Regions from separate parts of the Mesorhizobium sp. M2E.F.Ca.ET.209.01.1.1 genome, predicted to be linked through region 3. Evidence: predicted binding sites of a transcription regulator. Region 3 holds the regulator's gene; each other region holds the start of a gene.
What was found. Region 3 encodes LexA, which represses DNA repair genes until DNA is damaged. Its sites were predicted from a motif close to TGTTCNNNNTGTGTTCNG; they were not measured.
Positions count from the first base shown of each region.

Region 1 (7,836 bases), on a different contig from region 3:
CTTGACCGAGCCCATCCGGCCGGCCTTGCCGCGAGGACGCGGGAGGAGTTTGGACATGCCGCAGATCGTTTTCTTCGCTGTTGTCGGTGCCGCCGCCTATTTCGGCTACCGCGCTTTCGTGCGCGAGGCCGAGCGCGTGACGGCCAAGATCCGGCGCACCGAGAAACAGGCGGCGAACGGCACGATGGGCACGCTGGTCAAGGATCCCAAGACCGGCGAATATCGTCTCGCCAAGGACTGATCCCATCTCGTCAGCAGCCGACATCCTGGAGCCCGGCACAGAGGTCCGGACGTGGCTCGCGCCGGCCAAGATCAACCTGGCGCTGCATGTCACCGGCCGGCGCGACGACGGCTATCATCTCATCGACAGCCTTGCCGTCTTCACACGCTTTGGCGACCGGCTCGAGATCGAGCCGGCGGAGCACGACGAGTTCTCCGTATCCGGCCGATATGCCGCCGGCCTGCCGCTCGGCGACGGCAATCTGGTGGTGAAGGCGCGCGATGCCCTGCGCCGGGAAGCCGGCGCGCAGCGCACGCCGCCCGTCGCCATCAGGCTGGAAAAGAACCTGCCGGTCGCCTCGGGCGTCGGCGGCGGGTCGAGCGACGCCGCGGCCGCGCTCAACGGCCTCGCGCGGATCTGGAAGCTCGATATCGACGACACTTCGCTGGCCCGGATCGGGCTTTCGCTCGGCGCCGACCTGCCGATGTGCCTGAAGTCGAAGCCGCTTGTCGCGCGCGGCATCGGCGACGAGGTGTCGCCGCTCTCCGCGTTCCCGGCGCTCGGCCTCGTCCTGGTCAATCCGGGCGTTGCCGTCTCGACGCCGGACGTGTTCAAGGCGCTCTCCAGCCGCGACAACGCGGCGCTGCCGCCGCTGCCGCCGCTGCCGCTGCTGCCGAAGCGCCTCGAATTCCACGCCATCCGCAACTGGCTGGAGACGACCCGCAACGATCTCGAGCCCCCTGCCCGATCGATCCAACCAGCGATCGGCGAAGCGCTCAACGCACTCAAACGTGCTGACGCCGCCTTCGCGCGCATGTCGGGCTCCGGCGCCACGTGCTTCGGCCTGTTCGAGACCGGCAATGTCGCCAAGCGCGGGGCGATCGCGATCCGCGCGCGCCACCCCGACTGGTTCGTGGCCGCCACCCGCAGCATGGAGGGGAGCGATGGCGAAGCTTGACGAGAGCCGGCCTTTCATCCCGGTGCGCATCGCGGTGCTGACCGTCTCCGACACCCGCAGCCTTGCCGACGACAAATCCGGCCAGACGCTGGCCGACCGCATCACGCAAGCCGGCCATGTGCTTGCCGCGCGCGACATCGTGACCGACGACCGCGAGAAGATCCGCGACAAGGTGCTCGGCTGGTCGAAGGACGAAACCATTGATGTCGTCATCACCACCGGCGGCACCGGCTTCACCGGCCGCGACGTGACACCGGAAGCGCTGGAGCCGATCTTCGAAAAGCGCATGGACGGCTTTTCGGAAGTCTTCCACCGCATCTCCTACGACAAGATCGGCACCTCGACGATCCAGAGCCGGGCGACCGGCGGGGTCGTCAACGCCACCTTCGTCTTCGTGCTGCCGGGCTCACCCGGCGCCTGCAAGGACGCCTGGGACGGCATCATCAAGGCTCAGCTCGACTACCGCCACATGCCCTGCAACTTCGTCGAGATCATGCCGCGGCTGGACGAGCATCTCAGGCGCGGCGGCAAGCCTGCCTCATAAGCATAGGCAAAGCACCCGGTCGGCCTCTACTTTACAGGCCGAAAGGCACTGACGGCTTTGTGGCGCCATTTCGAAGCCGGCGCCGGCAAAGTACCTTGTGTGCGCGAACAAGGGACAATCCATCATGGGCGTTCACAGCGGCGGCTGCCATTGCGGTAATATCCGCCTGAATTTCTCCACCACTCTCGACCCGGCCGAACTGGAAGTCCGCGCCTGCCAGTGCTCGTTCTGCACCCGGCACGGCTCGCGCGCGGCCGCCGATCCGAACGGCAGGCTGGCTATCTCGGTCACCGACAGGGAACGCCTGCAGACCTATCGCTTCGGCCTGCGCACAGCCGACTATCTCGTCTGCCGCGAGTGCGGCGTCTATGTCGCGGCAGTCGCCGGAGAAGGCGAAGACGCCAGGGCGATCGTTATCGTCAACGCGCTCGACGATCGCGAGCAGTTCTCCCGCAAGCCTATCCCGGTCCGCTACGATGCCGAGAACCGGGAGCAACGCCTGGCCAGGCGCCGCAGCGCCTGGATGCCGGTGGAAATTCGGGGGCTGTGAACCCGCCTCACCGCTCCACCGATCCAAGCCGATATGCCGGCGTCACTTCGGCGGCGCCACCCAGATTTCGGCGTTCAGCCGCCTGGTCGCGAGCCCCCTGGCCAAGGCTTCGGCGCTGCGCGCGCTCTTTGCCAGAGCGGAGGCTTGGCGCTTGCTGATGACAAGACCCTCGGCCAGCGCACGGTTGCCCGAAAAGACGCGGGCCAGGAAAGGCGCGCGATCGGCGCGGGCACGCGAAAAGCGTGCCGGCATGGTTTGCTTCGCCGTGTGGGCGACGACTTCGTCAATCCAGCCTTCGGCGAGCCGGGCGCCGGGTTCCAGAAGCAGCAGCCAGTCGCCCTTGGCCTGGCCGATGCCGGCGCCGATGCCGCTGGTCACATAGTGACAGCCGGCATGCTCGGCAACGCGGTGCGTCTGGTCGGTGGAGCCCTGATCGCAGACGATGACGTCGCGCACGACGCCCTCGACCGCGCCGCCGACCAGCGAGGCGAGCGTGCGGGCAAGTCCCTCTTCGTCGTTCCGGGTCTCAATGAGAACGCTGAGCATGCCTAGCCGAATAGCGGAAAGCGGAGGCTTGCGCCAGTTCACGCTTCCAGCCGAAAAAGTTCTTGCTTTGTTCTCGTCAAGAAAATAGGAATAGTTTCATGAACAGAGCGATTCGACAGCCTGCCGACAGTCCCTGGGAGAGGGCGAAAATGGAACAGATCGTGCGCGCCGACATTGCCGCTTTCGGAGCAGGCAGAGCCGAGATGGCAAACGCGATGATCGAGCAGAGCGGCATGCGCGTGCGGCCCGACCGCAATCGCGGCCGCTCGGCCGGCATCAACCCGTCCGGCCGGTTCGAGCCGGTCAGCCGGCATGTCTTCGACGACGGGTGGAACTCGCTGGAAGAGTTGCCGCCCTTCAAGACCGAGGTGCAGGTCGAGAAGCCGCGCACCATCATCACCCGCAACGAATCGCCGGACATTTCCTTCGACCGTTCGATCAATCCCTATCGCGGCTGCGAGCATGGCTGTGTCTACTGCTTCGCCCGGCCGACGCATGCCTTCATGGGTCTGTCGCCGGGGCTGGATTTCGAATCGAAGCTGTTCGCCAAGCCGGATGCGGCGCGCATGCTGGACCGGGAATTGTCGAAGCCGGGTTACCAGCCGCGCACGATCGCCATCGGCACCAACACCGATCCCTATCAGCCGATCGAGAAGCAGTACCGGATCATGCGCGAGATCCTCGAGGTGCTGGAGGCGCGTGGCCACCCGGTCGGCATCGTGACGAAGTCGGCGCTGGTGACGCGCGACATCGACATCCTGTCGCGCATGGCCGAGCGCGGTCTTGCCAAGGTGGCGCTGTCGGTGACGACGATGGACCGCATGCTGGCCAGAACCATGGAGCCGCGCGCGTCGACGCCGACGAAACGGCTGGAGGCGATCAGGCAGTTGTCGGACGCCGGCATCCCGGCCTCGGTGATGGTGGCGCCGATCATTCCCGGCCTCAACGATCCGGAGATGGAGCGCATCCTCGATTCGGCCCGTGCCGCCGGCGCCCGGGAGGCAGGCTACGTCATCCTGCGCCTGCCGCTCGAAGTGGCGCCGATCTTCAAGGACTGGCTGTTGCGGCACTATCCGGACCGCTACCGGCATGTGATGTCGCTGATCCGTTCGATGCGCGACGGCAAGGACTACGATTCCGAATGGGGCAAGCGCATGAAGGGCGCCGGCCCCTATGCCTGGCAGATTGGCCGCCGCTTCGAGATCGCCGCCAAGCGCCTCGGCCTCAATGCCGAACGACGGCAGCTTCGCATCGATCAATTCGTCGCAGGCTCCGGCGCCAGCGAGCAGTTGATGCTGCTTTGAAGATGGCGCCGGCCGTGACGGCCGGCCCTAAGCAGTTCCAGGCAAAGCGGTTTTCCGTCTGGGATTGCTACCTGTTTCAAGAATCCCGTCCGGCCCCTGTCCCCCGGCTGTGAGACGGTGCCCTCCCGGTCCGGCGCCCCACCCGACCCGGAGGGACTTGCGGAGAATCGGAGCCGATGCGAACCTCGCCGCACCATGGCTCGCGCGCGTTCCGATTCTCCGCTTCTCTTTGAAATGGTCGAGAAGCCCGACTTCTCGATCGAGACGAAGGCGATGGCCGATGGGCTGTGGCCGGTCGCCGGCATGGACGAGGCAGGCCGCGGTCCGCTCGCCGGGCCGGTGGTGGCGGCGGCGGTGGTGCTCAACCCCGCCAATATTCCTGAGGGCCTCGACGATTCCAAGCGCCTGACCCATTTGCAGCGAGAGGCGCTGTTTCTCAAGATTCTCGGCTCGGCGCTCAGCGTCTCGATGGCCTCGATCAGCGCCGAGGGCATCGACAACAGCAACATCCTGAAAGCGAGTCTCGAAGCGATGCGCCGCGCCGCCGCGGGTCTCTCGCTGCAGCCGAAACTCGCCCTGGCCGACGGCCGCGACGTTCCACCCGGCCTCGCCTGCGAAGGCCGGGCGCTGATCAAGGGCGACCAGCGCTCGCAGTCGATCGCCGCGGCCTCGATCGTCGCCAAGGTGATGCGCGACCGCATGATGTGCGGCTGCGGCGGACACCATGCGCATTACGGCTTCGAGGTGCATATGGGCTATGCCACGGTCCGGCACCGCACCGCCATCGAGGCGCATGGCCCGGTGGCAAGGCTGCACCGGACCTCGTTCGCGCCGTTCAGGCTGGGCGGGGCGGAAGCGGTTGAGGAAGAAGAGAGCTTGGCCGGGTTGGAGTGACGGCGACTGCTGATCTCCCCTCGTTGTCCGACGCAGACAGCTAGGCGAGTATTCGGCGATCTATTTCATCAACCCGGACGGTTCCGGTCAGGCCCATTGTGACGTCGAATTCCTTGCGAATGAGATCGATGGCCTTGGCAACTCCTTGTTCGCCCGCGGCACCCAGGCCGTGAACATAAGCCCTGCCGATCATGCACGCCTTTGCCCCGAGAGCCAACGCGCGCATCACATCCTGGCCGGAGCGAACCCCTCCATCTACCAGAACTTCCAGATCGGCGCCCACCGCATCCGCAATTTCGGGCAGCACCGAGATCGTGGATCTGCCACCGTCAAGTTGACGTCCGCCATGGTTTGAAACCACCAGGCCTTGCACCCCAATTTTCGCGAGGTCACGCGCATCATTGGCGTCGCCGATGCCCTTAACGATCAACTTTCCAGGCCATATGCTTCGAACCCACTCCACGTCTTTCAACGTCGGGCTCGTGCCGAATTGCTCATTCATCCATGCGGCAAGCGATTCTATCTTTTGGTTGCCGGATTGTCCGACGAGATTCCCGAACGTCTTCCTCTTGCCGCGCATCACGCTGGCGACCCATGCCGGCCTGCTCGCAAAGTCGACAAACTTGCCGAAAGTCCACTTCGGCGGCACCGTCATGCCGTTCTTGATGTCGGCATGTCGTTGCGCCAACACCGGCAGGTCCACCGTCAGGACAATCGCGTCGCATTTCACGGCGATCGCGCGTTCCACGAGCGATCTGACGAAGCCGCGGTCCTTTAGCAAACTCAGTTGAAACCAGAAGGGTTTTTTGACAGCGGCTGCGACATCCTCCATCGAGCAGATCGACATAATCGATAACGTGTATGGAATGCCCGCCGTCTGCGCAGCGCGACAAGCGTGAATTTCCCCGTCGGCATATTGAAGCCCTCCCAAGCCGACTGGTGCCAGAACGAGCGGCACTGAAATTGCCTCGCCCAGCAGTACGGTAGACGTGTTCCTCCTGGATACATCGACCAGAACACGCTGCCGGAATTTGATCTTTTCGAAGTCCGCTCGATTCTCGCGCAAGGTCTGCTCGCTATACGAACCGCGATCGGCGTAGTCGAAGAATGCTCTGGGAACTCTCCTCCTGTGAAGCTGCCGGAGATCTTCGATACATGTGATCGTATTCGAATTCATATCTTTCTCCTCCCGCATTTATGACGAAAAGCCGTCTATCTTCCCCACAAATTCCATCACTTGCATGGCTGCGCCTAATACGTCCGCGTCCGCTCCTCTCGCGCCGACAATCTGAAATCCGATTGGAAGCCCGCCAGTGGTTAGGCCAATGGGCACAGAACATGCGGGCTGCTGGCTGAGGTTTATGGGAAAATTGAAACATGCCCACTCGGTCCATTCCTGGTAAGTAGATCCAGGCGGGACATCGTGCATAAGCGGAAAGGCTGTGACCGGCACGGTCGGCGAGATCACGAAATCATAGGTCTTGAGAAGCCGATCCATTTCGCCGCCGAAGACCGAACGGTGCAATAGCGCTTGCGCATACTCAGACGCCGCGAAGCATCCGCCGATTTCCGCTGCACGAAGCAAACCCGGATCGAGTTGCAGTCGGTCTTTGTCGGCGATCTTGGACACCCTGTTTGCCGCACCGGCAAACCAGAGGATGTTGAAGGTCGCCAATACGTCTCCACCCGGCAGGCTGATCGGTTCGACCGCCGCACCCGCCTCCTCCAGCAGGTGGGCGACCCGAACCACCGCGGCGAGGATTTCCGGATCGACTTCGCCAACGATCGGCTTTGACCATAGGCCGATCCGCGAACCCCGCCATTCCCTCCGCCGGTCGAGCACCGGGGATGCGAATTCCGTTGCAGGCTGGTTCCAGTCCCGTGGGTCGCGGACCGTCATGCTGCCGAGCATCAGCGCAGCATCCTCGACCGTACGAGCAATTGGCCCGATGTGACCGAGAGTGCCGAACGCGCTTGGCGGATAGTACGGCACCCGGCCAAAGCTAGGCTTGTGGCCGACCACCCCGGTGAAAGCGGCAGGTATTCGCACCGACCCGCCCCCGTCTGTGCCAAGATGCAGATTTCCGCAACCGGTGAGCGCGGCAACAGATGCGCCTCCCGACGATCCTCCGCATGTCAACTTCGGATCCCACGGGTTCGACGTCGCTCCAGACAATGGGCTGTCGGTAACAGCTTTCCAACCGAACTCTGGCGTTGTGGTTGCTCCAATCAACACGGCGCCGACCGCTCGTAATGCTTCAACAGAAGGAGCATCGACTTGAGAACACTCGCCAGCTGTAACCGTGCTGCCGAAGCGCGTGGGCCAGTCTTTGACCGTCATCAAATCCTTGATCGTAGCTGGAATTCCGTCGAGAGGACCGAGCGCCGCGCCGTTCAGCCATCTCCGTTCGGATTCTTTGGCGGCGGCCATGGCTCCCTCATCGTCCAGGAAGACAAAGGCGTTGAACTGCTCATTGATGCTCGCCGCCCTGGCGAGTACGGATCGGACGACCTCAACCGGTGAGGCCTTTCGCTTCAGATAGAGGCTCGTGAGCTCAGTCGCGGTGAGCCGGCACAGGATATCGGCGTCGGATATCGGCGCGACACTGCCATCATTCGTGCCGTTTTTCGAACCGGCAAGCGGGACGTCTTCCATCGCTCCGACCATATCGAGCAGCTAGGGTCAACACTGAAATTTTTGTAACATTTCACGGATATTTCTTGTAGCGCGAAACGACCAAATATGTCAAGTGTGTTCGATCGGTACGCTCTGCTACGACTGGCCACGGTTGGACGATGAACGAAGAAGGTAATTTCGCA
Region 1 is NZ_SADP02000002.1:373,186-381,021, reverse strand. Features, by position in the region: gene EN852_RS05270 (hypothetical protein) at 56-241, shown strand; gene EN852_RS05265 (4-(cytidine 5'-diphospho)-2-C-methyl-D-erythritol kinase) at 267-1,178, shown strand; gene moaB (molybdenum cofactor biosynthesis protein B) at 1,165-1,722, shown strand; gene EN852_RS05255 (aldehyde-activating protein) at 1,847-2,272, shown strand; gene EN852_RS05250 (glycosyltransferase) at 2,315-2,818, opposite strand; gene EN852_RS05245 (PA0069 family radical SAM protein) at 2,968-4,122, shown strand; gene EN852_RS05240 (ribonuclease HII) at 4,318-5,016, shown strand; gene EN852_RS05235 (alpha-hydroxy acid oxidase) at 5,057-6,193, opposite strand; gene EN852_RS05230 (amidase) at 6,212-7,672, opposite strand; gene EN852_RS05225 (GntR family transcriptional regulator) at 7,813-7,836, shown strand, end outside.
Region 1: EN852_RS05245 (PA0069 family radical SAM protein) is a predicted target of LexA. The motif match lies at 2,876-2,893, and genes of this name have one in related genera.

Region 2 (7,836 bases), on a different contig from region 3:
CCAGCCAGATCTGGGGCATTCCGGTGCAGATCTTCTGGGCCATAGCCTTCGTCGTGTTCTCGGCGCTACTCTTCAACCGGCACCGCTTCGGCGCGCAGGTGAAGGTGGTTGGCGACAATCCGGACAGCGCCAAGCAGATGGGCATCGACGTCAAGCTCGTGCGGGTGAAGGTGTTCGTCTTCACCGGCATCGGCGCCGCGATCGCCGGCACGTTTTCGGTGATGATCAACTTCACCTGGTGGCCGACGGCGGGCGACGGCTATCTGCTGCCGGTGCTCGCCTCGGTGTTCGTCGGCGGCACGCCGACCTGGGGCGGCATCGGCACCGTCGTCGGCGGCGCGATCGGCGCGGTCACCGTGTCGTTCATCCAGACCGGCGTCGTGGCGGCTGGCCTCAGCGGCTTCTACGTGCAGTTCTTCAACGGGCTGATCATCATCCTGTCGCTGCTGGGGCACAAATGGAACCAGGCACGGTACAGGTGAGGAGGCCGGGTCACACCGGCGCGACAAACCCGTCCAGCACGCGTTTCTGGCCGGCCTTGTCGAAGTCGATGGTGAGCTTGTTGCCGTCGATGGCCGCGATGTTGCCGTTGCCGAATTTCTGGTGGAACACCCGGTCGCCGACATTGAAGGCGGATGGCGTGTCGGCAACGGATTTGGCGACCAGCTCGCCCTCGATGGTGCGGCCCTTCACCGAAGTGCGGCCGGCGCCGTAGCCCGAGTCGGTCTCGCCATAGCCGATACGCTCGACCTGGTGGCCGGAGCGGGTGCCCCAGTTGCGGTCGGTCGCCTCGGTGCGGTTGGCCTGGGCGCGCTGCCAGCCGGGCGTGGCATAGGTGTTGGAAAAGCTGCCTTGGTCCTTGGCGCCGACATTGTCGAAACGCGAGGCGCCATAGGGATTTTGCCGGCCGCCGCCACCACGTCCTGAGGCGAAGGCGCCGCCGCCATAAGGGTTGCCGTAGCCGCCATAGGAATTGCCGCCCTCGGCGATGTCGATATGGGTTTCCGGCAACTCGTCGACGAAGCGCGACGGGATGGTCGATTGCCACAGGCCATGGATCTGACGGTTGGAGACGAACCAGATATGCAGGTTCTTCTTCGCCCGCGTCAGGCCCACATAGGCGAGCCGGCGCTCCTCCTCCAGGCCGGAGCGGCCGCCTTCGTCCAGCGCGCGCTGATGCGGGAACAGGCCTTCCTCCCACCCGGGAAGGAACACGGTCTCGAATTCGAGGCCCTTGGCCGAATGCAGCGTCATGATCGAGACCGCGTCCTGCTCGGCATTCTGCTCGGCATCCATGACGAGCGCCACATGTTCGAGGAAGGAGCGGAGCGATTCATACTCCTCCATCGAGCGAATCAGCTCTTTCAGGTTCTCCAGCCGCCCGGGCGCTTCCGCCGAGCGGTCGTTCTTCCACATGTCGGTGTAGCCGCTCTCTTCGAGAATGGTCTCTGCGAGTTCGGTGTGCGGCGTGGTCTCCAGCGCCTTCTGCCAGCGCTCGAAATTGGCCGCGACCTCGCGGAGTGCTGCGCGCGGCTTCGGCTTCAGCTCGTCGCTTTCGGCGAGCGTCGCGGCCGCTTCCAGCATCGGAATGCGCATCGCGCGGGCGGTATCATGAATTTGACGAATGGTGGCTTCGCCCAGGCCGCGCTTCGGCACGTTGACGATGCGCTCGAAGGCGAGGTCGTCACCGCCATTGGCAACGACGCGGAAGAAGGCCAGCGCGTCGCGGATTTCGAGGCGCTCATAGAAACGTGGGCCGCCGATGACGCGGTAGTTGAGGCCCAGCGTGATGAAGCGATCCTCGAAGGCGCGCATCTGGAAGGACGCGCGGACGAGAATCGCCATATCGTTGAGATTGTGCTTCTGCCGCTGGTAGGCCTCGATCGCGTCGCCGACAGCACGCGCCTCTTCCTCCGAATCCCAGGCGGCATGGACATGCACCTTGTCGTCCTCAGGGTCGTCGCGGTCGGTGAACAGCGTCTTGCCGAAGCGGCCCTCATTGTGGGCGATGAGGTGGGAGGCAGCGCCCAGGATATGCGCGGTGGAGCGATAGTTGCGCTCCAGCCTTATGATGGTGGCGCCCGGAAAATCCTTGTCGAAGCGCAGGATGTTGTCGACCTCGGCGCCGCGCCAGCCATAGATCGACTGGTCGTCGTCGCCGACGCAGCAAATATTCACGCTCACGGGCTGTTCCGCGCCTGCCGGCGCGGGCCCTCCGCGGGGGCCTCGCAACGGCTCGGACGCCCGGTCGGGCTTGCGGCCTTCGGCCGAGTCGGAACTGGCAGAACGTCCCACCTGGGGGCGTTGCGCCAAGAGCCGCAACCACATGTACTGCGCGGTGTTGGTGTCCTGGTACTCGTCGACCAGGATGTATTTGAACTTGCGGTGGTATTCCTTCAGCACGTCCGGGTAGGCGCGGAAGATGCGGATCGGGTGGTAGAGCAGGTCGCCGAAGTCGCAGGAATTCAGCGTCTGCAGCCGTTCCTGATAGGCCTTGTAGAGCTGGCGGCCCTTGCCGTTGCCGAAGCTGCGGGCATCGCCTTCCGGAATCTCGTCGGGGCCGAGGCCCTTGTTCTTCCAGTTGTCGAGCATCTGGGCAAAGGTCTTAGCCGGCCAGCGCTTGTCGTCCAGCCCCTCGGCCTGGATCAACTGCTTGATCAGCCGCACCACGTCGTCGGTGTCGAGGATGGTGAAATCGGATTTCAGCCCGGCAAGCTCGGCGTGGCGGCGCAGCAGCTTCACCCCGATCGAATGGAAGGTTCCGAGCCAGGGCATGCCTTCGACATTGCCTTCGCCGATCAGGTGGCCGATGCGCTGCTTCATCTCGCGCGCGGCCTTGTTGGTGAAGGTGACGGCCAGGATCTGCGACGGGAAGGCCCTGCCGGTGGCGAGGATGTGGGCGATGCGGGTGGTGAGCACGCGCGTCTTGCCGGTGCCGGCGCCTGCCAGCACCAGGACCGGGCCTTCGGTGGTTTCGACGGCGAGCCGTTGCTCCGGGTTCAGGCCCCTCAGGTAATCGGGCGCGCTGTTCTGGCCGCTGCGGGCGGCCATGGCGCGCGCGGCTATGCCGGACGGGGCCGCCGCGGGCCGCGCATTCGGTTCATCGAAAAAAGGCATGTCTTCGGAAAAGCCCGACATCGCCCCCGAATGTAGTGATTCGGCAGCGAAAGACCAGAACTGTCTACGTTTTGTTCTAGTTTCGCGTGTCCCGGATCAACTTGACAGCCGTAGCGGGCAGGGGAAAGCTGTGACGGCAGGGCAGGGACGGCATGACGTCGCCTGGCGGCTCAATCTTGTTTGACGCAGTTCCGGACGGAAAACCGCTTCACACTTTTCCTGGAATTGCTTGATGCGCGCAACAGTCGAAGGAGCACCGTCTTGGCTGTCACCATCACCTCCCTCGTCCTCTTCCTCATCGGTCTCATTCTCGGCGGCGGCGGCATCTGGCTCGCGGTGCTGGGCGGCAGTTGGTATTATCTGATCGCCGGACTGGTGTTCCTGATCACCGGCTGGCTGCTTTTCAGGCGCAGGTCGACGTCGCTCTGGCTCTACGCGCTGTTCGTGCTCGCCACTCTGTGCTGGGCGGTGTGGGAAATCGGCTTCGACTGGTGGCAGCTCGGCCCGCGCGGCGGCGTCATCGTGCTGGTCGCGCTCTGGCTGCTGACGCCATGGGCAAGGCGCGGTCTGCGCGGGCCGGATGCCCGCGCGCCGCTGATCCTGGCCGTGCTCGCCTCGCTCGCGGTCGCAGGCTATTCGATGACGGCCGATCCCAAGGATATCGCGGGGACGCTCGGCACTGAGAAGATTACGACGGCTGCCAACCTCGGTGGCGACATGCCGGCCGGTGAGTGGCACTTCTACGGCCGCACGCCGTTCGGCCAGCGCTATTCGCCGCTCGACCAGATCACGCCGGACAATGTCGCCAAATTGCAGCCGGCCTGGACCTACCGCACCGGCGACGTGAAAGGCCCCGACGATGTCGGCGAGACGACCTATCAGGTCACGCCGCTGAAAGTGGGCGATGCGCTCTTCATCTGCACGCCGCATAATTTCGCCATCGCCATCGATGCCGCAAGCGGCAAGGAAAAATGGCGCTACGATCCGAAGATCAAGCTCGACCCCAATCGCCAGCACCAGACCTGCCGCGGCGTGTCCTATTATGCCGATGCCAAGATCGCGGTCGGCCAACCATGCGCGCAGCGCGTCTATCTGCCGACGTCGGACGCTCGCCTGATCGCGCTCGACGCCGCGAACGGGCAGGTCTGTCCGTCCTTCGCCGAGGGGGGCACGCTGAACCTGATGGCCAACATGCCCTATCCGAAGTCGGGCTATTACTATTCGACATCGGCGCCGCTGATCGTCGACGGCAAGATCATCGTCGGCGGCGCGGTCAACGACAATTACTCAACCGAGGAGCCGTCGGGCGTCATCCGCGCCTTCGACGTCGACACAGGCGCGCTGCTGTGGAACTGGGATTCCGGCAATCCGGATGTGACGACGCCGCTGCCTGCCGGGCAAATGTACACCCACAACTCGCCCAACATGTGGTCGACCGCAAGCGCCGACGAGAAGCTGGGACTCCTCTATCTGCCACTCGGCAACCAGACGCCGGACCAGCTCGGCATGGGCCGCAGCGCCAATGTCGAGAAATTCTCCTCCTCGATCACCGCGCTCGACCTCAACACGGGACAATTGCGCTGGGTGCGGCAGACCGTGCACCACGATCTGTGGGACATGGACGTGCCGGCGCAGCCGTCGCTGGTCGACGTCACGACGGCGAGCGGCGTGGTGCCGGCGCTGGTCGGGCCGACCAAGCAGGGCGACCTCTATGTGCTCGACCGGCGCACGGGCGAACCGATCATCCCGGTCAAGGAAGTGCCGGCGCCTGGCGGGGCAATCGAAGGCGATCACGCCTCGCCGACGCAGCCGGCCTCCGACCTGTCCTTCAATCCGAAGCCGCTGACCGGCGCCGACATGTGGGGCATCACCCTATTCGACCAGCTGGCGTGCCGGATCGAATTGAAGAAGCTGCGCTATGAGGGACGTTACACGCCGCCCTCGCTGCAGGGCTCGCTGATCTATCCCGGCAATTTCGGCGTCTTCAACTGGGGCGGCGTCGCGGTCGACCCGGTGCGGCAGGTGATGTTCGGCATGCCGACCTATCTCGCCTTTACGTCCAAGCTCATTCCGCGCGCGGACGTGCCGCCGCCGGGCGACAACACCAAGGGCAGCGAGCAGGGTCTGAACCGCAACGAGGGCGCGCCTTACGCGGTGGTGATGGGGCCGTTCCTGTCGCCGCTCGGCATTCCCTGCCAGGCGCCGCCCTGGGGCTATGTCGCCGGCGTCGATCTCAAGACGGGAAACATCGCCTACAAGCACCGCAACGGCACCGTCTACGACATGACGCCACTGCCCTTGCCGCTCAAGGTCGGCGTTCCAGGCATAGGCGGTCCGATGATCACGGCGGGCGGCGTCGCTTTCCTGGGCGCGGCGGTCGACGACTATCTGCGCGCCTACGACCTCACCACCGGCAGGCAGCTCTGGCGGGCGCGGCTGCCGGCGGGCGGGCAGTCGACACCGATGACCTACACCGTGGCCGACGGCCGCCAGTTTGTCGTCATCGTCGCCGGCGGCCACGGCTCGGTCGGCACCAAGCCGGGCGACTATGTGATGGCCTACACGCTGCCCAAGTGAGGGAGGCGTCGGGCCTCAAAGCCCGAGATGGCCCCGCAGGCTGGGCACCTGGTCCAGCACCTGGTTGGTCAGGTCGGGACCGGCGGCGGCTTCGGCCTGCTTGATCAAGGTCTCGCCGGCCTGCCGGATTTGCGCCATGTCGAGACCGGACGCCTTGAGGGCGGCGACGCCGTTGATCAGCGCGCCGGCCTTTTCGCCGAGCACGCCGCCAAGCGCGCCCTGCAGGGACGACAACAGGCCGCCACCCGAACCGGCCGCCGCGCCGGCAGCCATGACGTCATATTTCTGGGCCAGCGCGTCGGCGCCGGGGATCTGGGCGAAGAAGGACGAAACGCTGGTGCCTTCCGCTTCGTGCTCGAGCACGGAAAAGATGGTGCCGACGACCTTCTCGGTGGTCGGCTCGTCGAGGCCGGCCTTCGAGGAAACGGTGTTGATGATATCCTGGATGTTCATGGCGTTCCCCTTTCGTCGATCGGATCGAAGCTGCGCCAGCAGCTTTTCCTTCCTAATGTGACAGCATCATCAAGGCTTTCGGAAATGACCAAAATGTGATGGGCGAGCTGCGGCTCTCTTGATCGTCATCCGGACGTGACTGGACCGCTTGAATCCCTACCCTATCTTGCGGATCACCCTGCCAATCGTCTCCCAGTTGTCGTCGAGGAAAGCCATGACCGAGCCCGTTGCCAAGCCCGTCATCACGCAGGCGATGATCGACGCCTATGACGAATACACGCATCTGACGCTCGACCGGCGCCGCTTCATGGAGCAGTTGACGAGGCTGGCGGGCTCGGGCGCCGCGGCGGCCGCGATCGCCCCGATGCTGGCGGCCAATTCCGCAAAGGCGGCGGTCGTCGCCGAGAATGATAGCCGCGTTAAGGGCGAGGACATCATCTATCCCGGCTCGAGCGGCGAGATGAAAGCCTACCTGGTCAAGCCGGCCGATCAGTCGGGCAAGCTCGGCGCCGTCATCGTGATCCACGAAAACAGAGGTCTCAACCCGCATATCCGCGATGTCGCCCGACGCGTGGCGCTGGAGGGATTCGTGGCGCTGGCGCCGGACTTCCTGTCGCCGCTTGGCGGCACGCCGTCCGACGAGGACAAGGCGCGCGACATGTTCACCAAGCTCGATGCCGCCCAGGTCGCGGCGGACGGCGTGGCGACGGTCGCCTATCTCAAGAGCCTCAAGGATGGTAACGGCAAGGTCGGGGCGGTCGGTTTCTGCTGGGGCGGCGGCGCGGTGAACCAACTCGCCGTCCATGCGCCCGATCTCAGCGCCGGCGTCGCCTATTACGGCATGCAGCCAAAGGCTGAGGATGCTGCGAAGATCAAGGCGCCTCTGCTCCTTCACTATGCCGGTCTCGACAGCCGGACCAATGCCGGCATCGATGCCTACAAGAAAGCGCTCGACGCCGCGCATGTCGAATACAAGGTCTATGTCTATGAAGGCGCCAACCACGCCTTCAACAACGACACCTCGGCCGCGCGCTATGACAAGAAAGCCGCCGATCTCGCCTGGGGCCGGACGGTTGCTTTCCTGAAGGAGAAGCTGGCCTGAGGCGTGCCGATATTCAGGTGAGGCAGGCCTGCAAACGACACGCCTCAATGGCAACGTCGATGGATTATTCCAGTGCCGGTTTGTGGAAAGCGACGCCGACGATGACCAGCGCAATGCCGATACAGTCGGTGGCGCTCGGCACCTGGCGCAGCACGATGATCCCGATCAATGTTGCCGTGAGTGGAAGAAGCGACAGCATCAGCGCGAAGCTCGCGCGCGGCAGCCTGGCCATGGCGAGCTGGTCGCAGATATAGGGGATGACCGAGGAGCAGACGCCGACTCCGATCGCCGCGACAAGCAGTTGCGGCGACGAGAAGGCGGGCAGCGCCTCGCGGAAGCCGATCGGCAGCACGATGAAGAATGCGACCGCCATGGCGGCGCCGAGGCCGGCAATGCCGATGCCGGTCTGGGCAATGCGATGGCCGACCACGATGTAGCCAACGAACAAGGCGCCGTTGAGAAAAGCCCAAAACAGCCCAAGCGGATCGCTCGACCATTTGACGTCGATGAGCAGCAAGGTGCCAATGACGGCAATGGCCAGCGCGGCAAAGTTGCGCGGGCTGCGCAGGCCGACCAGCGCGACCCCG
Region 2 is NZ_SADP02000022.1:74,956-82,791, reverse strand. Features, by position in the region: gene EN852_RS29190 (ABC transporter permease) at 1-482, shown strand, start outside; gene EN852_RS29185 (UvrD-helicase domain-containing protein) at 493-3,138, opposite strand; gene EN852_RS29180 (glucose/quinate/shikimate family membrane-bound PQQ-dependent dehydrogenase) at 3,379-5,694, shown strand; gene EN852_RS29175 (hypothetical protein) at 5,710-6,147, opposite strand; gene EN852_RS29170 (dienelactone hydrolase family protein) at 6,362-7,249, shown strand; gene EN852_RS29165 (DMT family transporter) at 7,314-7,836, opposite strand, start outside.
Region 2: EN852_RS29185 (UvrD-helicase domain-containing protein) is a predicted target of LexA. The motif match lies at 3,179-3,196, and genes of this name have one in related genera.

Region 3 (7,836 bases):
CGCCGCCGCCGGCGTGCCGGTCGCCAAGCATGGCAATCGCGGCCTGTCCTCGCTGACCGGCTCCGCCGATGTGCTGACGGCGCTGGGCGTCAAGATCGATATCTCGCCGGAGATGATCGGCCGCTGCATTCACGAAGCCGGTGTCGGCTTCATGTTCGCGCCGGCGCATCATCCGGCGATGAAGCATGTCGGGCCGACCCGCGTCGAGCTCGGCACGCGCACCATCTTCAATCTGCTTGGACCGCTGTCGAACCCCGCCGGCGTCAGCCGCCAGATGGTCGGCGTCTTCCTGCCGGAATGGATCATGCCGGTGGCCGAGACGCTGAAGGCGCTGGGCGCCGAGCACGCCTGGGTCGTCCATGGCGATGGCTATGACGAGATCACAACCACGGGCGAGACCCAGGTTGCGGAGCTTGCCGGCGGCGAGATCCGCACCTTCACCCTGACGCCGGAAGCCTTCGGGCTGAAGCGGCACACCAAGGAAGAGCTGCGCGGCGGCGACGCAGCCTATAATGCCAAGCAATTGCGCGATATGTTGGGTGGCGCCGCCGGCGCCTATCGCGACACGGTGCTGATGAACGCCGGCGCCGGTCTGGTTGTGGCCGGCAAGGCGACGACGCTTGCCGACGGTATCGCGGCGGCAGCGCAAGCGATCGACAGTGGCCGCGCTCTTGCGGTGCTGGACAAGCTTGTCGAGATTTCGAACGGATAAGGCCTTGTCGGACATCCTGCGCAAGATCGAAGCCTATAAGCGCGAAGAGATCGCCGCGGCAAAGGGGCGCGTGCCTCTGGCCGAAATCAAGGCGCGTGCGAAGGACGCAGACGCGCCGCGCGGCTTTCTCGCGGCCCTGGAGGCAAAGCGCAGGTCCGGGAACTTCGCGCTGATCGCCGAAATCAAGAAGGCCAGCCCTTCCAAGGGCCTGATCCGCGCCGATTTCGATCCGCCGGCGCTCGCCAAGGCCTATCAGAAGGGCGGCGCCGCCTGCCTTTCGGTGCTGACCGACGCACCGTCTTTCCAGGGCGCGCCGGAATTCCTGACGGCCGCGCGGGCAGCCGTGCGCCTGCCGGCCCTGCGCAAGGATTTTCTCTTCGACACCTATCAGGTCCACGAAGCGCGCGCCTGGGGCGCGGACGCGATCCTGATCATCATGGCTAGCGTCGACGACGCGCTGGCCAGGGAATTGGAAGCGACCGCCTTCGAGCTCGGCATGGACGCGCTGATCGAGGTGCATGACGAAAAGGAAATGCGGCGCGCGCTTACCTTGTCGTCGCGGCTGATCGGCATCAACAACCGCGATTTGAGAACCTTCGCGACCAGCCTCGATGTTTCGGAGCGTCTGGCCGCCATGGTGCCGGCGGACCGGCTGCTGGTCAGCGAAAGCGGCATCTTCACGCATCAGGATTGCCGCCGGCTGGAGAAGAGCAAGATCGGTACATTCCTCGTCGGCGAGAGCCTGATGCGGCAGGCGGACGTGGCCGCGGCGACCGAGCTTCTGCTGACGGGCAAGGCGCCGGCCGAGGCCATCTGAGCATGGCCCTCACCCATCTTGGCGCCAAGGGCGAAGCCAACATGGTCGATGTCGGCGACAAGGCTGAGACGACCCGCACGGCAATCGCCGAAGGTTTTGTCACCATGCGGCCTGAAACGCTGGAGATGATCCTGGCCGGCGACGCCAAGAAGGGCGATGTTCTGAGCACCGCCCGCATCGCCGGCATCATGGCTGCGAAGAAGACGCATGAGCTGATCCCGCTTTGCCATCCGCTGCTTCTGACCAAGGTCGCCGTCGAGATCGAGCCGGACCGCGCGCTGCCCGGCCTCAAGGTCACGGCGCTAGCCCGCGTCACCGGCAAGACCGGCGTGGAGATGGAGGCGCTGACCGCCGCCTCGGTCACCTGCCTCACCATCTACGACATGGCCAAGGCGGTGGATCGCGGCATGGTGATTTCCGGCATAAGGCTGGTCGAGAAAACCGGCGGCAAGTCGGGCGACTACAAGGCCGATTCCTGATGCCGTTGGTTCCGATCGCCGAAGCGCTCGAACGCCTGCTCGACGGCGCAGCACCGTTGCCCGTTGAAAGCATTCCGCTGGCGGAAGCAGCCGATAGGGTCCTGGCGCAGCCGGTTGTGGCACTGCGCACGCAGCCGCCCTTCAACGCCTCGGCCATGGACGGCTATGCCGCGCGTTCCGCCGATGTGGCCTCAGTCCCAGCCCAGCTGGAAGTGATAGGCATGGCACCTGCCGGGCGCGGCTTTGCCGGAACCGTCGGCGACGGCCAGGCGGTTCGCATCTTCACCGGCGCGCCGCTGCCTGAAGGCGCCGACACCGTCGTCATCCAGGAAAACGTCCGCGACCTTGGCAACCGCAAGGTCGAAGTAACGGAACCAACCGTACCAGGACGCAACATCCGGCGCCGTGGCCTCGATTTCGGCGAGGGCGACGTGCTGCTGGACAAGGGTCGCGTGCTCGATGCGGCGGCGCTTTCGCTGGCGGCTTCTGCCAACCACCCGAGCCTGAATGTCGTGCGGCGCCCGCTGGTCGCGATCATCGCCACCGGAGACGAATTGCTGCCGCCGGGCAGCACGCTCGGCCCCGATCAGATCATTTCCTCCAATGCCTATGGCGTTGCCGCCGCCGCGCAGTCGGTCGGCGCGCAGGCGCTCGATCTCGGCATCGCCGCCGACCGCAAGGAAGCGATCGCCGCGCTGGTCAGGAAAGCGGTCGAGGCGGCCGCCGACGTCATCGTCACGCTCGGCGGCGCCTCTGTCGGCGACCACGACCTGATCCATGACGTGCTCACGGGCGAAGGCATGCAGCTCGACTTCTGGAAGATCGCCATGCGCCCCGGCAAACCGTTGATGTTCGGCCGGCTTGGCAATATCCGCTGCATCGGCCTGCCCGGCAATCCGGTGGCAAGCATCGTCTGCTCGCAGCTCTTCCTGAAACCGCTGCTTGCTCGGCTCGGCGGCCGCGATTTCAGGCAGGACGTGCGAACGGCCCGGCTGGGCGCCGCGATGCAGGCCAACGATCTCAGGCAGGACTATGTGCGCGCCGTGGTGCGCGATGACTCCGGCACGCTGGTCGCGACCCCCTTCGGCATCCAGGACTCGTCGATGCTCAGGATGCTCGCCGACGCCAACGGCCTGATCGTGCGCGAGCCCTTCGCGCCGGCCGCGGAGATTGGCGCCGAATGCAGCGTGCTTATGCTGCGCTGATACATCGACAACGCCGATCATTATTCGTCCACCAGCATCCGCGTCAGGGGATGGTCCGGATCGGCGAGACCATCGACAACGTTGAAATGATGCCGATCCGGCTCGACCACTGAACCGGTGGCGGCACCGAGCCCAGTCCAGATGTTGGCGAGCAATGCGCTCTGGCGAAGAAATTCCGAGCGCTCGCCGCCGCCGACCCAACAGGTGATGCGGGCTCCCTGCCGGGGCCGCAGCAAAGCCGGGCTTTCGCTCAACGCTTCCCGCTCGTCGATATTCAGGGTCTCGTTCAGGGCGGTGAACATCAGCGGCCGGAGGTCGTGCAGGCCTGAAATCGAAACGACCTGACGGATGCGCCGCGCCACGCCGGGCCCCAGCGGCGAGCCCTCGGTCACCATGCGGCTGGCGAGATGTCCGCCGGCCGAGTGCCCGCTCAGTATCAGCGGACCGTCGACCATGGCCGCCGCCTTGCCGATCGCGGCCGCGATTTCATTGACGATGCCGCTGATCCTGGTCTGCGGGCACAGCGTATAGGAAGGCATGGCGACGGCAAAGCCGCGACCGACAGCGCCGGCGGCCAGATGCGACCAGGAGTTCTTGTGCGACTCCATCCAGTAGCCGCCGTGGATGAACACCACGAGCCCCCTCGGCACGGCGGACGGGAGGAAGAGATCGAACCGGTTGCGCGGCGCCTCGCCATAGACGATGTCGAGCCGCGCCCTGCTCTGCGCCAACAACTTTTCGCGAAATGCGTGAGCCGGGCCGTCCCAGGCAGCCGGCCAGCGGTCGCCGCCGGCGATGTTCGCGCCGTTGGCGTAGGCGTCATCCCAGTCGACAATGCGGTGTCCCAGCACCGTCCCCTCCCGCGATCAGATCGATTTCGAGTTGTCTTTGTTCGGCATGCCATTCGAAGTCACGTGACGGCCTCCTTGACCGCATAGCGGGCCTCTTGCCAGGCGCCGGTGCGCAGGATGTCTTCCAGCACCTCGACGGCGTCCCAGACGTCCCGGTAGCCGACATAGAGCGGCGTGAAGCCGAAACGGACTGTCGACGGCGCTCGGAAATCGCCGATCACGCCGCGCTCGATCAAGGCGCGCATCACCTGGTAGCCATGCGGATGGGCGAACGACACCTGGCTGCCGCGTTCGGCGCCGTCGCGCGGGCCTTCCAGCTCGAGACCCAACGCGCCGCATCTAGCTTCGACAAGGCGGATGAACAGATCCGTCAGCGCGACGCTCTTCTCGCGCACGGCCGTCAGGTCGACTTCGTCCCAAAGATCCAGCGCGCCTTTCAGCGCCCGCATCGACAGCACCGGCTGCGTTCCGCACAGGAACCGCCGGATGCCTGAGCCGGCGGCATAACCCTGTTCGAACGCGAACGGCCTGGCATGCCCCCACCAGCCGCTCAGCGGCTGGCTAATGTCGCCATGGTGGCGGGTCGCGGCATAGATGAAGGCCGGCGCGCCCGGCCCGCCATTGAGATATTTGTAGGTGCAGCCGATCGCGAAATCGGCATTCGAGCCGTCGAGATCGACCGGCAGGGCGCCGGCCGTGTGGCAGAGGTCCCAGACGATCAGCGCACCGGCGTCATGGGCCTTGCGGGTCAGGGCGGCCATGTCGCGCAGCCGGCCGGACTTGTAGTTGACGTGGTTGACCAGGATGACGGCAACATCGTCGTCGATCAGGTCCTCGATCGTCGGGGCATCGACGCCTTCGAGCCGCAGCACCGTGCCGGGCCGCGTCGAGGCCACCCCTTCCGCCATATAGAGGTCGGTCGGGAAGCTGTCGCCCTCGGCAACGATCACCGGGCGCTCGGGCCGCATCGCGAGCGCCGCATGCAGGACCTTGTAGATGTTGATCGAGGTTGTGTCGCACACCACCGTCTGGCCAGGCGCGGCGCCGATCAGACGCCCGAGCCGGTCGCCCAGCTGGACAGGCATGTCGAACCAGCCGGCGGTGTTCCATGCGCGGATGAGATCCCGCGCCCATTCCTGCTTCGCTGACTTCTCGATCTCGCTGAAGACGTTGATTGAAGCAGCGCCGAGCGAATTGCCGTCGAGGTAAATCACCCCTTCCGGCAGAACGAAGCGATCGCGCAGGGCGCGCAGCGGGTCCGCGGCATCCATTGCCTCGACCTCGGCAAGATCGGGAATTCCCCTCATTGTGCTACCGCCTCCGCTTCGAACCGTGCCGCTACATCCTCAGGCGACCGAGGAGTTGTCTCATCACCGTCAGCGGCACGGCAAGAACCTTCTGTCCTGTGTTAGCTGGTCCATAGACGGCAAAGGCTGAGGGCCGGAATCGTCGCCAAGGTTGGCATTTTGGGTTCGTTTCGTTCACGGTACGGTGCATGCATGAATGAGCCGACGCGAAACCCTCGGTGCCTCAGCGACGGTGTCGCCTCTCAATTTCAGCTTAAGGAGAATTGCAAAATCGAGCGGAATCAATGACACAGCCCAGCCGCCGGCGGCCGGGCACCGTCGGATGCAACATTCTTTCGGCAGCCTTAAGAAATTCATTAAACTTTAAACGGTTGCGGAACACAACTGGAACAGATAGTGTTTGTTCTGGGTTTGTTTTTCTGATTCTGGTTTCGGAACCCATGGGGGCCGCCAATGCTGACGCGCAAACAACATGAACTCCTGATGTTCATCCATGAACGCCTGAAGGAGAGCGGGATTCCTCCATCCTTCGACGAGATGAAGGAAGCGCTGGACCTGGCCTCGAAGTCCGGCATCCACCGGCTGATCACGGCGCTGGAAGAACGCGGCTTCATTCGCCGGCTGCCAAACCGGGCGCGCGCGTTGGAGGTCTTGCGGCTGCCCGACTCGATCGCGCCCGGCCTGAATGCCGCAAGGAAATTTTCGCCAAGCGTCATCCAGGGCGGCCAGGGCAATCTAAGCCGCCAGGTCAAGCCGGCAGCGCCTTCGCGTACGCCGACGCCGAGCAATGACGACGACGCCGTTTCGGCCGTGTCCATTCCGGTGATGGGCCGAATCGCCGCCGGTGTTCCGATCGACGCCATCCAGCACCAGACGCATTCGATCTCGGTGCCGCCGGACATGATCATGGGCGGCGAGCATTATGCGCTGGAGGTCAAGGGCGACTCGATGATCGAGGCCGGGATCTTCGACGGCGACACCGTCATCATCCGTAACGCCAGCACGGCGAGCCCGGGTGAGATCGTTGTGGCGCTGGTCGACGATGAGGAAGCGACGCTCAAGCGCTTCCGCCGCAAGGGCGCCTCGATCGCGCTGGAGGCTGCCAACCCGGCCTACGAGACCCGGATCTTCGGACCGGATCGGGTCAAGGTGCAGGGCAAGCTCGTCGGGCTGATCAGGCGCTACTGATCCGGCTGCGAGGGCTTGGCCCTCTCAGGGCTTTTCATAAGGCGGCAGCCCCCTCGCCTCGCGCGAGTATTTGCGCTGCTCGTGCCAGGGCCGATATGGCTTTTCGACGGCATATTGGATGGCTGGGCGGGCCGTTGCCGATTGTGGATCGAAGAAGACGGCGGCGCTGCCGTCACGCGCCAGCTGGCGCTTGGTGACGACAAGCACACGCGGATCCCAGCAGGGATTGTAGGCCGTCGCATCGTTGATGACGATGAGGTCGGCAAAGCCGCAGGCAGGCCGGGCGCTGTCGCGGTTTTCGGCAAGCGCGACGATCGCGCCGGAAGGGTGCCGGCCGATGCAGAGGTCACCGGTGCAATAGAAGGGCGATCCTGGTGGCAGGTCGACAGGATCGGCGATGTCGAGAGCGTCTTTGGCAAACGTCTCCGGCGGCACGATTTCCTCGGCTTTCAGCGCCCGCTTCCAATTGTCGGTGGTGAACTCGTTGGAGCGTTCGCGGTTGACGGCAAGTTCGCCGCCGCCGATCGGCATCGCCACCAGATGCGCATCCTCCGAGATCAGCACATCCGGCGTGCGCACATGCGGGATCGCCAGCAGCGCGGCGAGGGCGAAGGGAACAGCGGCGAGCCTTAGCCAGGTGGTGGCCATGGTCGCGATGACCAGCGCGATTGTCGCCAGCAGCACCGACTGGATCGAGATCAATCCCACGGCATCGACCGGCGAGCGCTCGGAAATCCATGCCGAAATGGCAATCATCGCTGTCAGTCCCTTGCCCATCACATAGAGGAAGGGACCGTCGAAGCCGAACGGCATGGCGAGCGCGCTCAACACGGCGAACGGCATGACGATCAGCGAAACGATCGGCATCACCGCGAGGTTGGCCAGCAGGCTGAGCGGCGACACGCGTTGGAAATGCCAGATCGCAAACAGCAATGTCGCGCTGCCCGCAATGAGCGAGGTTACAGCGGCGCCACCCACGCCAACCGCCAGTTTTCGCGACAGGTATCCGAGGAACGAATGCTTTGCCAGCGGCGCGGTCGCTTTGCCGGCGCGATAGTCGGCAAAGCCGGCATAGGCCCCGACCAAGGCAGCGGTGGCGGCGAAGGACATCTGGAAGCTCGGGCCGACCACTTCATGTGGCGACACAAGGATGACGGCAATCGCCGAGATCGCCAGGTTGCGCATCGTCAGCGCCGCGCGGTCAAAGAGCACCGCGATCAGCATCACGGCGAGCATGATGAAGCTCCGTTCGGCCGCCACCACGATGCCGGAGATGA
Region 3 is NZ_SADP02000034.1:7,914-15,749, forward strand. Features, by position in the region: gene trpD (anthranilate phosphoribosyltransferase) at 1-712, shown strand, start outside; gene trpC (indole-3-glycerol phosphate synthase TrpC) at 717-1,529, shown strand; gene moaC (cyclic pyranopterin monophosphate synthase MoaC) at 1,526-2,008, shown strand; gene glp (gephyrin-like molybdotransferase Glp) at 2,008-3,213, shown strand; gene EN852_RS33245 (alpha/beta hydrolase) at 3,234-4,064, opposite strand; gene kynU (kynureninase) at 4,124-5,371, opposite strand; gene lexA (transcriptional repressor LexA) at 5,825-6,559, shown strand; gene EN852_RS33260 (ComEC/Rec2 family competence protein) at 6,584-7,836, opposite strand, start outside.

Region 4 (7,836 bases), on a different contig from region 3:
GACCGAGATGGCGCCAGGCATTGGCGGTCAACACCCGTCCGCGCGGCGTGCGCTGGATAAAACCCTGCTGGATGAGATAGGGCTCGATGATGTCCTCGATCGCGTCGCGCGGCTCGGAGAGCCCGGCCGCGATCGTCTCGATGCCGACCGGCCCGCCGCCGAAATTACGCGCGATCATCGACAAATAGCGGCGGTCGAGCGCGTCGAGGCCGAGCGCGTCGACTTCCAGCCTGGTGAGCGCCTCGTCGGCGATCTTCCTGTCGACATGCGCGGCGCCCGCGACGCTGGCGAAGTCGCGCACGCGGCGCAACAGTCGGCCGGCGATGCGCGGCGTGCCGCGCGCGCGGCGCGCGATCTCGACCGCGCCGTCGTCGCCGAGCGGCATCGAGAGAATGCGGGCGCCGCGGCGCACGATCTGTTCCAGCTCCTCGACCGTGTAGAAATTGAGCCGCACCGGAATGCCGAAGCGGTCGCGCAGCGGATTGGTGAGAAGCCCGAGCCTTGTCGTCGCCGCGACCAGGGTGAAGCGGGCGAGGTCGATCTTGACCGAGCGCGCCGCCGGTCCCTCGCCGATGATCAGGTCGAGCTGGAAATCCTCCATCGCCGGATAGAGGATTTCCTCGACCGCCGGATTGAGGCGGTGGATCTCGTCGATGAAGAGGACGTCGCGCTCCTCGAGATTGGTGAGCAGCGCCGCTAGATCGCCGGCCTTGGCGATGACCGGACCGGAGGTCGAACGGAAATTGACGCCGAGCTCGCGCGCCATGATCTGCGCCAGCGTCGTCTTGCCCAGCCCCGGAGGGCCGACGAACAGCACATGGTCGAGCGCCTCGCCGCGGCTCTTGGCGGCATCGACGAAGACCTTGAGATTGGCGCGCACCGCCGCCTGGCCGACAAACTCGTCGAGCGACTGCGGCCGCAGCGTCTGGTCGGCATCCTCGCCGCGCTTGTCGGGGGCAATGAGGCGGGGCGAAAGACTCATGCCGCCTTCCTTGCATAGGACCGATGGCGGAACAAGCGCTGCCTCACCGCGCCAGTTCCTTCAGGCCGAAGCGAATCAACTTCGAGGCATCCGCTCCCTCGCCGGCCGATTTCAGCGCAGCCGCAACCGCGTTCGCCGCGATGTCGCGCGAATAGCCGAGATTGACCAGCGCCGAGACCGCATCCGTGATCGGTGCTGCGGCCACCCCTTCGCCGAGCTCCTGCTTGAGGCCGACCGTGCCGGTGGCCGCGCCCGCATAGGCCGGCGCCTTGGTGCGCAATTCGGTGACGATGCGCTCAGCCACCTTCTTGCCGACGCCAGGGGCACGGGAAACCATGGCGATGTCGCGCAGCGCGATCGCGTTGGCGAGGTCGGCCGGCGCCAGCGTCGACAGCACCGCCAACGCCACCTTGGCGCCGACGCCCTGCACATTGTTCATCAAGAGACGGAACCACTCGCGCTCCAGCCCTGTCTGGAAGCCGTAGAGCCGGATCATGTCCTCGCGCACATAGGTCTCGATGAAAAGCACCACTGCCTCCCCGGGTGATGGCAGTGATGCCAGCGTGCGGGCCGAGCAATGGGCGACATAGCCGACGCCATGCACGTCGATGACGCAGCTATCCTCGTCGATCTCGTCCACCGTGCCCTTCAGCTTGCCGATCATGATTTTCCCCTCACCCCGCAATCGCCATCCGATAGGCGACGCTCGGGCGGTGATGCGCATGGCAGATGGCGATGGCCAAAGCGTCGGCGGCGTCGTCGGTATCGAAGACCGCCTTCGGCATCAGCACCTTGACCATCATATGGATCTGCTTCTTCTCGCCGTGGCCGACGCCGATCACCGCCTTCTTGACCGCATTGGGTGCGTATTCGGCGACGACCAGCCCGGCGCGCGCCGGCACCAGCATGGCGATGCCGCGCGCCTGGCCCAGCTTCAACGTCGCCGTCGCATCCTTGTTGACGAAGGTCTGCTCGACCGCCGCCTCATGCGGCATGGCCTGATGCAGCACCTCGGCCAGCCCGTCATGCAGTTGGCAGAGCCGCGTCGCTAGCGGCGCCTTGTCATCCGAGCGCACGGTGCCGGACGCGACGAAGCGCAGCGAATTGCCGAGGCTATCGATGATGCCCCATCCGGTGCGCCTCAGGCCCGGATCGATGCCGATGATGCGAATCGCTTCCCCCATGCGCCAAGTTTAACCTCGGCGGCAAGCGATGCCAGCGAAATGTGAACAAACCAGAAACGATCGCGATCCTGGGATCGCATCCAGAATCCCATTGAGCCGGCGCTCGCGGCCGGCATGCCCAGAACCTAATTCGTCACGCGACGGATGGTTTTCGACAGCCGCGTGAGAACTGCCGGCCTGGACGACGCGACCAGCTTCCATGCCAAGACAGCATTGCCCATGCGCCGCGGCAGGATTCCGATGCAAAGGAACCAGGCCGCAAGGGCAGCCCGCCGCCGCCAGGATGCGTTCATTTCCAGGCTGGCGGCGGCGCCCGCTCTTGCCAGCCCCAGCCGGGAGTCGGTCGCAACCGGATGCTGGGGCTCGTCGACGCAGAGCGAAGCCAGCCGCTCTTCCAGATGAACCGGATCGCGAAGGCCTGCATCCGGCGGTACGGTCAAGCCGATCTCGGCCGCCCGGTCGGACAAGGCTTCGAGGCGCCGGAAGTCATGCTGCATGCGCCAGCGCGCCCGCTCGGCAAGCTTCTCGTCGAAGACCGAATGGTTGGAACCGTGGATGCGGTAGGCGCCAAGGCAGGTGTCGATGGATTTTACCTCTCCGTGAAGCGGCGCGAGCGTCGCGAGATAGCCATCGGCGCCTTGCCGGAAATCGCTTTCAGGCATGGGCATTATCGGTTCCAGCGCCTCGCGGTCGAACGCCAACCCGCTTGTCACCGTCGTATGGTAGCGCCCCTTGCGCAACAATTCCGGCACGACGTCGCCCGAATCGAACGGCTGTTCCGGAGGGGGAAAGACATCCTTGATCTGCTGGTCCTCATCAACGAGATGCAGTCGGAATTGCGCCTGGACGACATCCGCGTCCCACTCGTCCAGGACCTCGGAGACGGCGTTCGGATAGAGATAATCGTCGGCGTCGAGGAAAAGAATGATCTCTCCGGTGCTCTCCTCGAACCCGGTGTTGAACGCAGCCGCATGCCCGCCATTCCTGCGCCTGAGGCACGGACGGATCTTGTCGCCGTAGGATTCGATGACGGCCACCGACGCGTCGGTCGAAGCGTCGTCGACGACCACGACCTCGACATTGCGGTGGTCCTGTTCGAGGGCGCTGTCGATGGCGCGTCCGAGAAACTGTTCGTAGTTGTAGTTGGGGATGATGATCGATACCGGAATGCGGTCCAATGGCGAATGCACGGGATCAAGCCTCGCAATCTGCTTTGGTCACAGTGACGGTGATTTTTTGCAAATCCGGCTCGGGTCGACCCGGCTGCGGCGAACGGCTGCAACTAGGGTCCCGTCGCTTCCAGGCAAGGGTGATCGTTTTCGGGAAGGCCGGCATGGCCTTCAAATACGATAACGGCCGCCGCAATATTGAAGAGCGCTCGGAATCGCAGACGTTCGACTTGCGGCCAAAACGGCTCACCAAATCGCGATCCGATCAAGAATATGCCGGTGCCCGTTCGCGCGTCGCTACCGCCGCGTTTGTTGCGGTGTCAGCCGCGCGCGAACGCCGTGTTCAAAAGGCTGATCTGGTCGGAAACCGGATTGGCCCGCCGGCTGGGGGCGTGCGTCTCGGCGACCACGCCGCCATAGATTTCCTCGTCCATGCGCCGCACCAGCGCCTGCAGGCGCAGCGAGCGCGTCACCAGATCGAGGAATTCCTTCGGCAGCTCGTTCCAGCCGAGCGCCTCGTCATGCGCCGACGCGGTATCGAGCCGCACCTTGGATTTCTCCGAGGCGACCTGGTCGCGCGTCATCTCGCCGGAATTCGCCGCGCGCTGCAGCAGAAGCCAGGAAGCGACCTGCATCAGCCTTGTGGTCAGCCGCATCGACTCGGCCGCATAGAGGGTCGCGGCCGTGCGCGACAATTTCTTGGCCTCGAGCCTGCCCTTGCCATCGAGATATTCGGCGGCCTGTTCGACCAGCCCCATGCCTTCCTGGTAGAGCGGCTTGAAGGATTGGGAGAAAACCCGGCGCTCCGCCAGTTTGATGGTTTTCGCGCTGCCCTTCGAAGGCTCGTTCATCGATACGCCCCTGCACTGCCGCCAGCCGATTCGACTATCCTTGCCGACGTGGCCAGCACCCTAAATGACTGAGGCTTGAAAATGCGCTTCGACGCCCATGAAGGCAAGCGCATGTTTAACAAACGGTTAACGCGGGCCGAGTTCCAGCCATCCGCCGGCGGAAGGCAACGGCCCGTCATGCGCGGACAAAAAAAGAGCCGCGGATAAGGCGGCTCTCAGGAGTTTAACAGGGAGGCGTCAAACAAAGTGGCTCCAACCACTCGGTAAGAATCCAGCAAAACTGGATGCGCATAGTAAACGCCTGTAAAGCTTAACGAAGCCTTAACGCGCCGGCGATTTTTTAAGCGAAAGCGCTTTCCTGTGCCGGAACAGGACAGCGGCCTCCCTGTCGAGATCGACCAAAAGCCGGATTTTCCGAACACCTCTCGCGGCTTCGAAACATGGCGGCCGCTGCCGCGGCATCGTTCCGAAACACGCGCCACGCAAAAGGCCGCTCCTCTCAAGCGCTACGCAAACCCGCGTCGGCGCAAATCAACAAGCACATCCGGGAGCAAACCATGGATTGGTATTCGATCGTCAAATTCCTTCACGTCGTTTCGGCTATTTTGTGGGTCGGCGGCGGCTTCGTGCTGTTCCTGCTCGGCGTGCTGGCCGAGCGCGCCGGCAACATCGAGGACAAGCTGCAGGCGATGCGCGCCACCGGCCAGCTCGGCAGCAAGTTCTTCGCGCCGATGTCGATGCTCACGCTGGTCTTCGGTCTCGTAATGTGCGGCTTCTGGGTCGGCTTCACCGAACTGTGGATTGTCATCGGCCTCGTCGGCTATGCCACGACCTTCTCGATCGGCATGCTGGTCTTCAAGCCGACCGGCGAGCGCATGGGCGCCATGGTCGCCGAGCAGGGCATCACTCCCGCCGTCCTTGCCATCGGCCAGCGCATGATGAAATGGGCGCGTCTCGATTATGCGGTGATGCTGGTGATCATCGCCGACATGGTGCTGAAGCCGACTCTGCACGACATCGGCATTCTGGCCGGCATGGCGATGGTGGTTGCACTAGGCGCCGCGCTCGGCTTCGGCGGCGGTCGCCAGATGGCGCCGAGCGCCGCCTGAGCGTCGCGATTTTTGGAGCGAGGCGGCCGAATGGCCGCTTCGCTTCTACATCAAGCCGTCCCACAGCAGCTTGACGGCGACCACTGCGACGGTGGCGTAGGTGAACGGATAGAAGATTTCCGGCCGCATGCGGCGCACCAGCCAGGCGCCGGCGATGGTGGAGAGCGGCGCCAAGGGCATCAGCACCGCCGAGGCCGTGAGGTTGGTGGTGTCGAACTGGCCGAGCGCGAAATAGGGGATGAGCTTCAGCGCATTGGTGGCGGCAAAGAAGATCGCCGCCGTCCCCGACAGCACTTTCGGATCGAGCCGGATCGGCAGCGCATAGACCTGGAAGGGCGGACCGCCGACATGGGCGACGAAGCTGGTGAAGCCGGCGACGGTGGCCCAGAAAGCGGCGGCAATGCGGTTCGGCTCAGCCGCATGACCGGCGCCGTGGCGGAACTGCAGGTAGATCCAGCGCAGCACGAAGACCAGCGCGACGGCGCCGACGATCAGCCGCACCATCTCCTCGGTCACCAGGGCCGCGGTCAGCCAACCGAGACCGATGCCGATGACGGCGCCGGGCATCATATCGACCAGCATCTTGCGGTCATAGACGCCCCACCATGTCCACACCGAAACGATGTCCATCAGGCACAGGATCGGCAGCAGGATGGCCGCCGCCTGAACCGGCGGGACGGTCAGCGCCATCAACGGCACGCCGACGAAGCCGACGGCGCCGCCGAAGCCGCCTTTCGACAGGCCGACTAGGATCACCGCCGGAATGGCGGCGGCATAAAACCACGGATCGTCGAGCAGGCCTGACATCGGCAAGAGAAGGTTGGAGAAGGCGGGAAACTCAGCCATAGCGCACAACAGCGCCGCCCGGATAGTCATTAATGCCGGCATCCGCTATTGCGGCCAATATAGGCGACCGGCCGCTCCGCCAGGGTCTGCAGTCGGTCGGCCGCCATCTCGGAGTGTGGAAATGAACGTCATCAGCATTCGCCGGGCGATCGAAGCGGACGTTGCGGCCATCGTCGCAATGCTTGCGGACGATGCGCTGGGCCGGGCCCGCGAAGACGCGACCCTGCCATTGTTGCAAGCCTATTTGGACGCCTTCGCGGCGATAGACGGCGATCCGAACCAGTTGCTCGCGGTGATGACCGATGGCGATGACGTCGTCGGCACGCTCCAGATCACCTTTCTCGCCGGCCTATCGCAGCGCGGCGCGTGGCGCGGCCAGATCGAGGCCGTGCGCGTCGCGTCGAGCCGGCGCGGCGAGGGGCTGGGACAGCGCCTGTTGGAATGGGCGATCGACAAATGCCGCGAGCGCGGCTGCCGGATGGTCCAGCTAACGACCAACAAGAGCCGGCTGGACGCGCACCGCTTCTATGAGCGGCTTGGTTTCAAGGCCAGCCATATCGGCTACAAGCTCGAACTCCAGAGCAATTCCAGGAAAAGTGTGAGCGGTTAGGCTCGGCGCCTTCGCCGTAGCCTTCCGTCCGGAATTGCGTAAAAACAACGAGATAGCGCGTTTCGCCGTTTCCGTGAAACGCACTAGCGATCGGCCGTTAGCTGTCGGCAATCGCGGCCGCTGCCCTACATCTTGTCCGGTCCCGGGTCGCCACCGGCGGCGGTGATTGCAAGCCGGCCCAGGTAGTGAGTCCAGCCCTTCTCGTGGCTGTCGCAAATCTCTCGGTCGGCAAGGCCGCTATGGGTGAGCTTGACCCGCGTCCCACCCGGCTCTTCGACCAGATCGATTTCGACAAGGCTCGAACCGGGCGGCGTCCGGTCGTTGCCCTCCCAGCCGAAGCTGTAGGCAAGGCGGTGGACGGGTATGACCTCGGTGAATTGGCCGCGAGCCGTGGCTCTTCCTCCCAAATTCAGCAAATAGAGACCGCCGGGGTTGGGTTCTGCCGTTGCCTCCGTCCCCATCCAGCGCACAATCTTGTCCGGATCTGTCAGGAAGGCGAAGACCGTCGCCGGCGGCGCCGCGATCTGTACCTCGCGACGAACGATCAAGGGTTCAGCCATCGAAACCTCCCGGGTTTGCGCGCCAACACGCCTCGCCTGACAGGTCGTGCCGGGTCAGCGCTCTCGATTCGAAGCCAAATCGCCCTGCCGTTCAACTAAAATCTCGTTGGGTCGATTCGCGCTGGTGACAACGACGGAACGCCGAAGCATGATTGTATCGATGCGGCTTTCTTCAACTCTCGCCTGGCTGGTCGACAGCGCCGGCGGCGCCGTCCAGCTGGATGATTTTCTAGCCACGCTCGGCGCGCGGCTAGTCGACGACGGGTTGCCGCTCGCCGGTGGAGCCCTGACGCTCGCCGCGCCGCATCCGATCATAACGCGCCGCGCCTGGCTGTGGCGGGCCGAGACAGGCGTCGTCATGGAGGCGCTGGGTTTTGGCGCCGGCATGATGCCTGGAACCGGAGAGGGCGATCTCGGACGCGAATGGCTGGCAGGACTGGGAACCGGTGTCGTGCACGATTACACGGTTGGCCCCGAGCGCGAGGATGCGCAATCGGGGAATCCAAAACTGAACTGGGCCGCGGC
Region 4 is NZ_SADP02000008.1:35,167-43,002, forward strand. Features, by position in the region: gene ruvB (Holliday junction branch migration DNA helicase RuvB) at 1-982, opposite strand, end outside; gene ruvA (Holliday junction branch migration protein RuvA) at 1,026-1,646, opposite strand; gene ruvC (crossover junction endodeoxyribonuclease RuvC) at 1,657-2,166, opposite strand; gene EN852_RS16400 (glycosyltransferase family 2 protein) at 2,292-3,356, opposite strand; gene EN852_RS16405 (DUF1465 family protein) at 3,656-4,186, opposite strand; gene EN852_RS16410 (DUF2269 family protein) at 4,744-5,295, shown strand; gene EN852_RS16415 (sulfite exporter TauE/SafE family protein) at 5,341-6,102, opposite strand; gene EN852_RS16420 (GNAT family N-acetyltransferase) at 6,263-6,751, shown strand; gene EN852_RS16425 (SRPBCC domain-containing protein) at 6,877-7,311, opposite strand; gene EN852_RS16430 (adenylate/guanylate cyclase domain-containing protein) at 7,472-7,836, shown strand, end outside.
Region 4: ruvC (crossover junction endodeoxyribonuclease RuvC) is a predicted target of LexA. The motif match lies at 2,208-2,225, and genes of this name have one in related genera.